2 regions of the Dechloromonas aquae genome follow, and region 1 is predicted to be linked to the other one. Evidence: predicted binding sites of a transcription regulator. Region 1 holds the regulator's gene; the other holds the start of a gene.
The links. The regulator FNR, encoded in region 1, switches genes on or off when oxygen is low (the NO sensors DNR and NnrR bind a similar motif). The targets are predictions, from matches to a motif close to TTGANCTAGNTCAA.

Region 2: the regulator FNR is predicted to act here: its motif matches at 1,892-1,905, upstream of VX159_RS01165 (thiamine pyrophosphate-dependent enzyme).

The regions. Positions count from the first base shown of each region.
Region 1 covers NZ_CP144212.1:1,445,815-1,450,726, forward strand. The annotation lists gene VX159_RS06565 (MBL fold metallo-hydrolase) at 1-381, shown strand, start outside; gene VX159_RS06570 (hemerythrin domain-containing protein) at 474-920, shown strand; gene VX159_RS06575 (DUF2249 domain-containing protein) at 923-1,150, shown strand; gene VX159_RS06580 (hypothetical protein) at 1,166-2,467, shown strand; gene VX159_RS06585 (SirB2 family protein) at 2,464-2,844, shown strand; gene fnr (fumarate/nitrate reduction transcriptional regulator Fnr) at 2,871-3,611, opposite strand; gene hemN (oxygen-independent coproporphyrinogen III oxidase) at 3,698-4,912, shown strand, end outside.
Region 2 covers NZ_CP144212.1:234,713-239,624, reverse strand. The annotation lists gene VX159_RS01165 (thiamine pyrophosphate-dependent enzyme) at 1-1,832, opposite strand, end outside; gene VX159_RS01160 (ATP-binding protein) at 1,934-3,781, opposite strand; gene VX159_RS01155 (phosphate/phosphite/phosphonate ABC transporter substrate-binding protein) at 3,787-4,584, opposite strand; gene aceE (pyruvate dehydrogenase (acetyl-transferring), homodimeric type) at 4,822-4,912, shown strand, end outside.

The DNA.
Region 1 (4,912 bases):
CCCGACGAGGGCATGGATATCTCCTTGAACGGGCTGCCCTTGCGTGCGGTGCCGGCGCATTACCTCCACTCCTCGGGGAATTTCCACCTTTACGACAAGCAGGCAAAAATCCTGTTCAGCGGCGATGTCGGGGCAGCATTACTGCCGCCCGGCGATGAGAGCCTGTTCGTCGAAAAATTCGATACTCACATCCGTTATGCCGAAGGCTTCCATCGTCGCTGGATGGGGTCGAACGATGCCAAGCGTCGCTGGTGCGAACGGGTGTCGCAACTCGATATCGACATGCTTTGTCCGCAGCACGGGTCGATCTATCGCGGTGCCGACGTGCAGCGCTTCATTAACTGGTTCGATGAATTGCAAGTCGGAATTATCCAGTACTAAAAGCATTTTTGTCGATTTGACGGCTGTCAAGGCGTGACCGCAAGGGTCACGCCGACAATCAGGGAAAGATTTCCGCAGCCGTGAGTAACACGATGACCACCATACGTAACCTGATGACCGACGATCATCGTCGGTGCGACGATTTTTTTGCCGATGCCGAGCAGGCTGTCGGTAAAGGCAATCTGGAGGCCGCCCGAGCCGCTTTTGCGCACTTCCGCCAAGCTACGCTGGCGCATTTCGACAGTGAGGAAAAGACGCTTTTTCCGACATTCGAGGCCAAAACCGGGATGAGCATGGGGCCTACCCAGGTGATGCGGATGGAGCATGCCCAGATGCGAACCCTGTTTGATGATGCCGATGCTGCGCTGGTTTCCGGCGATAGCGACGAGTATCTGGGGGTGGCCGAAACCTTGCTGATCATGATGCAGCAGCACAATATGAAAGAGGAAAACATCCTTTATCCGATGTGCGATCAGCATCTTGCGGACGAGTTGCCGGAGTTGTTGCCGCGCCTCGAAAGCGAACTGGCCGGGGAGTGAGCATGAGCCATCCCAAGACGCCGCACGTGGTCGATGCCCGCTATCTGGAGCCGCCGGAGCCCTTTGTCCAGACCATGGAGATGCTCGACCGGCTGGCGGTTGGTGAGCGGATGCTGCTGCTGCTGTTCCGTGAGCCGCACCCCCTGTACAAGGTCCTGCGCCAGAATGGGCATACCTACGAAACCGAATTGCTGCCTGACGGTACTTTCGAAATCCTGATCACTCGCTGAGCGGAGGCGGACTCGATGCAGGCCCTGCTGTCGTTCGAGAATGCTCCGCCGTTTGCTGCCCCTCTCAGGTTTTTCATCACGGCGCCGCTGCTGGCGGCACTGGCCGGCCTGATTCTGGTCTGGCAGGGGGGCGACCTATTGTCGTCGCGCTGGCATCCCGGATTGCTGGCAGCCACGCACTTGCTGACCGTCGGTTTCATGCTGATGGTGATGCTTGGGGCGCTGATCCAGATTCTGCCGGTGGTTGCCGGTGCCAATCTGCGCCAGCCTTTGCAGCTGGCGCGTGGCCTGCATCCGCTGCTGTTGCTCGGTGCGCTGATGCTGGCGGCAGGATTGCTGTTCGGCAGGCCAGGCTGGTTGCAATTGGCGGCAGCCCTGTTGCTGTCGGCTGGTGGCTGGTTTATCCATTCTGCCGTGCAGGCTTTGTGGCGGGTACCCCTTACCAGCCCTACCATCGCCGGCCTGAAGCTGGCTTTGCCAGCGTTGGCGCTCAGCTTGCTGCTGGGGGGCGGGTTGGCCCTGACCTTGGCCGGTGGCTGGGCCTGGCCAGTTTCGGGGGTGACTGACCTGCATGCGGGCTGGGCTCTCGGCGCCTGGGCCACCGTCCTGCTCGCCGCCGTTGCCTATGTCGTGGTCCCGATGTTTCAGTTAACGCCGGGCTATCCGGCGCGAGCCGGCTGGCTGTTTCCCTGGGCAATGTGTGGCGTCGTGCTGTTTTGGTCGCTGGCCGAGATTTTCCGGTTCGCTGCGGCCGGTTTGCTGGCTCGCCAGCTGGCTGCCGGCCTGGGGCTGGCCTTTGCCGTTCAGACCTTGTATCTGCAGGGGCAGCGGCGGCGGGCGCGGCCCGACGCGATTTATCGTTTCTGGCAAGGAGGGCTGCTTTGCGCGGTTTTTGCGCTATTGCTGCTGTTGACCGTGAATGCCTTGCCCGAGGCGTTTGCCTGGGCTGGCTGGCCGGTGCTGATCGGGGTCTTGCTGCTGCCCGGTGCCTTTGTCGCCTTTATTTCCGGAATGCTATACAAGATCGTCCCTTTTCTGGCCTGGATGCATTTGCAAAATGCCGGACAGGGCAAGGTTTCGGCTCCCAGCATGGGTAAGCTGTTGCCTGAACGCGATGCTCTCTTGCAATCACGCTTGTATTTCACGGCAATGCTGCTCTTGCTGCTGGCAGTGTTTTTCCCCGACTGGCTGGCACGGCCGGCTGGTCTGAGTTTTGCAGCAGCCATGCTGTGGCTGGCGAGGAATTTGTGGTTGGCCTTGCGGCGTTATCGGGCGCACCAGCGGCTATTGTCGGGTATCGCGGAGGAGGGGGCGTGAGCTATCTGTTGTTGAAGCATCTGCATGTCAGTTGTGTGGTGCTCAGTGGCATCGGCTTCTTGCTGCGGGGGCTGTGGATGCTGCGGGGGTCGCCGTTGCTCGGTCATCGCCTGACACGCATATTGCCGCATCTGATCGATAGTTCATTACTGGGCAGCGCGTTGCTTCTGGCGTGGTTGAGCGGTCAATATCCGTTCATGCTCGACTGGCTGACTGGCAAGTTTTTTGGTTTGCTCGCTTACATCGTCCTTGGGGCGCTGGCCCTCAAGCGTGCGCCCACCTTGCGTGGGCGTGCACTCTGCCTGGTGCTGGCGGTGGTGGCTTATGGCTACATCGTCAGCGTTGCCATGACCCGCAATCCGTGGCCCTGGGCTTGAGCGGCAAGCTTCCGCCCCTGTTCGGGTCAGTGTTGCGGGTGCATCAGGCTCTTGAGTCCGGCAACATTGAGAATGCGGATGTGTTTCTGCTGGACTGCGATATGGCCCTCTTCCTGGAAACGGGAAAAGGCGCGTGAAACGGTTTCCAGTTTGAGACCCAGGTAACTGCCGATTTCCTCGCGGGTCATCCGCAGGTAGAACTCGGAGGGAGAAAAGCCGCGCGCGGTGAAGCGCTGTGACAGGTTGAGCAGGAAGGCGGCCAGGCGCTCTTCGGCGCGCATTGTTCCGAGCAGCATCATTACACCATGGTCACGGACGATTTCGCGGCTCATTACCTTGTGGAAATGGTGTTGCAGGGTATGAATCTCGCGCGACAGGGACTCCAGGCGCGAGAAGGGGATCGCGCAGACCTCGCTGTCTTCGAGGGCGATCGCGTTGCAGGTGTGGTGTTCAGTGCTGATTCCGTCAAGTCCGAGCAATTCGCCGGCCATCTGGAAGCCCGTCACCTGGTCCCGGCCGTCGGAGAGCAGGACGCCGGTTTTGAAAAAGCCGCTGCGGATCGCGTAGATTGCATCAAAGGTTTCGCTGGCGCGGTAGAGGTGGTCGCCACGCTTGACCCGGCGGCGGGTCGAGACCAGATCGTCGAGGCGTGCCATTTCCTCAGGCGAGAGCCCAAGCGGCAGGCAGAGCTCACGCAAGTTGCAGTTGGAACAGGCCGTTTTGATGACCGCGAGGGATACTTCTTCGTTCAGTTTGTGCTGACCCATACGCAACCTGCAATCGATTGATCCATGTCAACCGTTAAAATCGACCTTCCGAACATAATGCCGCAAAAAGCGAGGCGCCTAGCTCAATGAATTTTGCCACTGAAAATCTGGTTTTTGATCCTGAAATCATCCGTCGTTTCGACGTCAATGGACCGCGTTACACATCCTACCCCACCGCGGATCGTTTCGTCGAGGCATTCGACTCCGATGCCGCCAAATTGTGGCTGAGCAAACGCAACATCGGCGGTATCAGCCGTCCCTTGTCGCTGTATTTCCATATTCCTTTCTGCAACACCATTTGCTACTACTGTGCCTGCAACAAGATCATTACCAAGGATCACGGGCGCAGTGCCAAGTATCTGAAGTACCTGGGGCGCGAACTGGCCTTGCAGAGCGCGGCGCTCGAAGGCACCGACGGCGAACACGAGGTCATCCAGCTGCACTGGGGCGGTGGTACGCCGACCTTCCTGTCGCACGACGAGATGCGCCAGTTGATGGGCGAGACGCGCAAGCATTTCAAGTTGCTTGAAGGCGGCGAGTTCTCGATTGAAGTCGACCCGCGCAAGGTTGATACGGCAACCGTGGCGCTGCTTGGTGAACTCGGCTTCAACCGGATGAGCGTCGGTGTCCAGGATTTCGACGAACGTGTTCAGGCGGCGGTCAACCGCATCCAGAGCGAGGAAGAAACCGCCAACGTGATCCAAGCGGCCCGCGCCAATGGCTTCAAGTCGATTTCGGTGGACCTGATCTACGGCCTGCCGCATCAGACCGTGATGGGCTTCAACCGCACGCTCGAGCGTGTGCTGGCGATGGACCCGGACCGTCTGTCGATTTACAACTATGCGCACTTGCCCAGCCTGTTCAAGCCGCAGCGCCGGATTGCCGAAGACGATTTGCCGTCGGCCGACAGCAAGCTGCAGATTCTGGCGCTGGCAATCCGCAAGCTGACCGAAGCTGGTTACGTCTTCATCGGCATGGACCACTTCGCCAAGCCTGACGACGAGCTCGCCGTGGCGCAGCGGCAAGGACGCCTGCACCGCAATTTCCAGGGCTATTCGACCTATGCCGACTGCGACATGCTGTCGTTCGGGATTTCGTCGATCAGCAAGGTCGGACCGACCTACAGCCAGAACGTCAAGACGCTCGACGAGTACTACGACCGCCTCGACTCGGGGATGCTGCCGGTGTTTCGCGGGATCGAACTGACCGCCGACGACATCCTGCGCCGTTCGATCATCCAGGCGCTGATGTGCCATTTCGAACTGTCGATCGAGAGCATCGAGAGCGCGCATCTGATCGAC
Region 2 (4,912 bases), 1.2 Mb from region 1:
ACCGGCACGTAATGCTGGATCGCATCCGGCGCACAGGGCTGCAGGCAGAGGCCGCAGCCGGTGCATACCGACGACTCGATGCGCACGAAGGCGAGATCGACCTCGCGCCCGGAAGCCTTGGTCTGCTTGCCGCGACGGGTGACGTGGATGGCCGGACAGCCGACGTCGAGGCAGTTGCCGCAGCCGGTGCACTTGTCGTCATGCACTTCGTAGGGCTTGAGCTTGTGGTAGTCCTTGATCAGCACGCAGGGCTGGTCGGTGATGATCACCGACACGTCCGGCACCTTGACCTCGTCGCGGACGGTCTTGAACAAAACCGGCAATTCGTAGGGGTTGACCGTGTGAATGCGCTCCTGCTTGACCCCGAGGGCCGCGCAGAGCTTGGCGAAGTCGACGCGCGGCGCGTCCTCGCCGTAGATGTCGCGGCCGTTGCCCGGGTTGTCCTGACCGCCGGTCATGCCGACCGCACGGTTGTCGAGCAACAGCACGGTGACATTGGCCTTGTTATAGACCATGTCGAGCAGGCCCTGCATGCCCATGTGCAGGAAGGTCGAATCGCCGATCACGGCAACGATGCGCTTGTCCTTGTCGGCCTCGCCGCGACCTTTGTCCATGCCCAGCGCGATACCCATCGAGGCGCCCATCGAGACGCAGGTATCCATTGCCTGCCAGGGATGGCCGGCGCCGAGGGTGTAGCAGCCGATGTCGCCGGAGATATTGAGGTTGCGCACCTGCGACAGGGTGTAATAGACGCCCAGGTGCGGACAGGCGACGCACATCGTAGGCGGCCGTGGAAACAGTTGCGCCGGCGCCGGCGGCATTTCCGGCACCGGCTCGCCGAGCAGGCGGGCAATCGCCGGGCGCAGCACGGTCGGCGCCAGTTCGCCCTGCAGCGGCAGGATGTCCTTGCCCAGCACCTTGATGCCCTGAGCCTTGAGTTCGGTCTCGACCAGCGGTTCGACTTCCTCGACTACCACTACTTGGTCGACCTGCGCCGCCAGTTCGCGGCACTTGTCGACAGGCAGCGGGCAGGAGAAGCCCAACTTCAGCACCGGCGCATTCGGGAAGGCTTCGCGCACATGCTCGAAGGCCGGGCCGGAGGTGATGAAACCGATCCGGCGGTCGCTGCCGGGAACGATGTAGTTCAGCGGCGACTGCTCGGCCGCACTGCGCAACTCGCCGTCGCGCTTGAACATCAGCGGGATCCGCTTGCCGGCATTGCCCGGCACCATTACGTAACGCGATGGATCCTTCTTGAAGCCGGCGGCCACGCAGGGCACGCGCTCACCGACAGTGACCAGCCCCTTGACGTGGTTGATGCGGGTGGTCATGCGCAGGATCACCGGCACCTGGAACTGCTCGGAGAGTTCGTAGGCAGCCAGCGTCATCGCGTAGGCTTCCTGCGAATCGGCCGGCTCGAATACCGGCACATGCGCAAAACGCCCCCAGAAGCGCGAATCCTGTTCGTTCTGCGACGACGACAGGCCGACGTCGTCGGCAATCGCGATCACCAGCCCGCCGACCACGCCGGTCAGGGTCAGGGTCATCAGCGCATCCGAGGCGACGTTCATCCCGACGTGCTTCATGCAGCAGAAGGCGCGCGAGCCGGCATAGGCAGCACCGATTGCCACCTCCAGCGAGACCTTCTCGTTGACCGACCACTCGGCGTAAAGATCGGGATAGGTCGAAATGACCTCGAGCATTTCGGTCGACGGTGTGCCCGGGTAGGCGGCGGCCACCTTGACGCCGGCCTCCCAGACGGCGCGGGCAACGGCTTCATTACCGGACAGGAAGAGCCGGCTGGCCGCCGGCGCTGGCATCACTGCTGCCATGGAACCCCCAGAATACAGTGCAAAACCTTGGATTCTAGGAGGGTTATCACAACCGACGATTGATGTAACTCAATCGCCAGCAACAATCCAGGAAAAATGTATCACTTTGCTGCCGGCAGACAACGCTGGATTTCGGCAAACAGCTGCTCGACCCGCACCGGCTTGCTGACGTAGCCGTCCATTCCGGACTCCAGGCAGCGCTCACGGTCGCCCTCCATGGCATTGGCGGTCATCGCCACAATCGGAGTTCGCCCCCTGGCCTCGGCCGTCTCCTCGGCGCGAATCTGGCGAGTCGCTTCCAGGCCATCCATTTCCGGCATCATCATGTCCATCAGGATCAGATCGCAACCTTGGTCGCGCCATTTCTGCACCGCCTCAAGGCCATTGACCGCCAGCACGACCTGACAAGCACGCTTTTCCAGTATCCGTAGTGCCAGTTTCTGGTTAACCGGATTGTCTTCCGCCAGCAAAATCCGCAACCCGGCCGGCAGCAAGGCACAGACCGGTGCCGCTGTCGTCTGCGGCGGAGCCTCGACCTTACCGGCACGGACAGTGAAAATGAACAGTGAGCCCTGATTGACGGCGCTTTCAACGCGAATCCGCCCCCCCATCAACTCAACCAGCCGGCGACTGATCGCCAGCCCCAACCCGGTCCCGCCAAAGCGCCGGGAAATACTACTGTCGGCCTGGGTAAAGGCATCAAAGATATGCGCCAGTTTTTCCGGCGGAATACCGATCCCGCTATCGCGTACCGAAAATTCAAGTTCGACCTGGGTCGCGGTGGCGCCAAGCACCCGTATCGCCAGGTCAACGCTGCCCCGAGTAGTGAACTTGACGGCATTGCCCAGCAAATTAAGCAGAACCTGGCGCAAACGCTGCTCATCCGCCAACAAGTGCGACGGCAAATCCGGCGGCACCAGCAACCGCAAGGCGATACCCTTGTCAGCTGCGCGCGCTTCAAGCATCCGGCAACTGTCTTCCAGCATCGGTTGCAACTCGAAACGCTCACTTTGCAACTCCATCCGGCCAGCTTCGATTTTGGAAAAATCGAGAATTTCGTTGATCACCTTGAGCAAGTGCAAGGCCGAACCATGCACCGCCTGCAGACTGTCCCGCTGCTCGTAATTGAGGTGGGTCGCCAGCACCAGCTCGGTCATGCCGATGATGGCATTCATCGGCGTCCGGATTTCATGGCTCATATTGGCCAGAAATTCGCCCTTGATCGCGTTCGCGCTTTCAGCGGCAACTCGTGCTGCGGCCAGTTCAGCCAGCAGATTCTCGATCCGGTCGGCCATCAGGTTGAAGGCGACTGCCGTATCGGCGATTTCCGGCGCCCCGGAAACACTCACCCGCTCCGACAGCGCACCGCGCCCAAACGCCTCGACCCCCGCCTCAAGACGTGCCAGCGGCTGCAGACTGCGCCGCAAAACCAGGGCAAACAACGAGAGAAACAGCAGCCCGGACAGGCCCCAGACCAGCGCAGCATTGCGCATCGCCAGCCAGGTATCGTGAACGATCGCGCCCGCCGAAGGCTGAACCCGCAAGATGCCATAGACCCGCCCCCCCGCAACCAAGGGATAGTCATGCCCCCCGATCTTCAACTGCAGGCTTTGCACCACCCAGGACGGAGTGGAAAATGCGGCCATCTCCCTGGCTTCGATCAAGATCCGGCCATTTTCCGGTTGCAGGATTTCAATCGAATCGAGCGAGCGACTCACTACCGAGCGACGAATTGCCTGCTGCGCGGTTTCCAGATCGCCCACCACCAGGGCCTGGAGCAGAGAAGGAGCGAGCGCGGCAGCGATCGATTCGGACAATTCGTCAGCCAGCCTCTTTTCGTTCTCCACCTGCTGCGCCAACAGGATTCCGAGACCGATCATCCCGACCAGCAACAAGCCCCAGCCAGCCAGCCACAGCAGGCGTGTCGAGAGAGCCAGGCGGGGCAGCATCGACCTTAATCCCGAACCAGCTTGTAAGCTTTGCGCACAGACAGGTAATCCGCCTCACCTGCCGGAAAGAAACCCGGAAACTGATTGGCCTCAAGCAGCGCGGCCGCCGTTGGGTCCTGGCGCATTTTGAGCAAGGCCTGCTGGATCGCCACAACCTTGTCGCGCGGTACTCGGGGATGCACCGATACCGCCAGATCGGGATACGGCCCCGAGGTGTACAACTCGCGATAACGCAAGCCCTTACGTGCAGCATACTGCGACAGGTAACGCGAATTGACCGCAACCGCGTCGACCTGTCTGCTATCAAGCTGCGCCAGCCCTCCCTCCTGATTCGCCGCCATCACTTCCACCTCGTGGATACCGGCCTTGCGCAGCGCCTGCTTGGGCACCGCGTAGGCGACCAAGGCATGGACCGAAGGATAGGCAACCCGTCGCCCTTCAAGTTCGGACAGCTGCCGCAACGGACTGTCGTCACGCACGGCAATCACGCCAAAAATCGGCGCATTGCCCCAGCGCGCAATCACTCGATAGGTACCGTCGTACTCCGGGCGGAAATTATGATTGCTGAACAGCAAATCAAACTCTCCTGCCTGCATCATGGCATTGGTTGCCTGCACATTCGCCCCCATCCGCAACTGAAAACGCAAACCGGTCTGCTCGCTCAAGTAGCGGAAGATGGGATTCCAGCGCTCGGCAGTCAGTTGCGGACTTTGCTGATTGAGTATCCCGAAACTCAGAATCGCCTCGTCGGCGTGAACCAGAGCACAAATCCAGAACAGGAACAAAGCGGCACGAAGATGCATTTCGAAGATTCCTTTCGAACCGCGATTGTACGCCCACGCCTGAAGAATGGTTTTCCCCCCAACCGGGCTGCAAATAATTTGTCACGGCATATTGCGCAATACGAATTCAGTTTTTACAATGCGAAAAATCATTCTTGGATACAGGGAGTTTCCGGATACCCCGGCGACTCCCGAAAGCGTTAGAGTTGTCGCGCCCACCCGGCACGACATAAGAGCAACCATCGTAGGAGACGAACCATGGCCGACCAGCCGAACGCACTGCCCGATCCGCAGGATGTCGACCCGCAGGAAACCCGTGAATGGATTGAAGCGCTGGAAGGCGTGATCA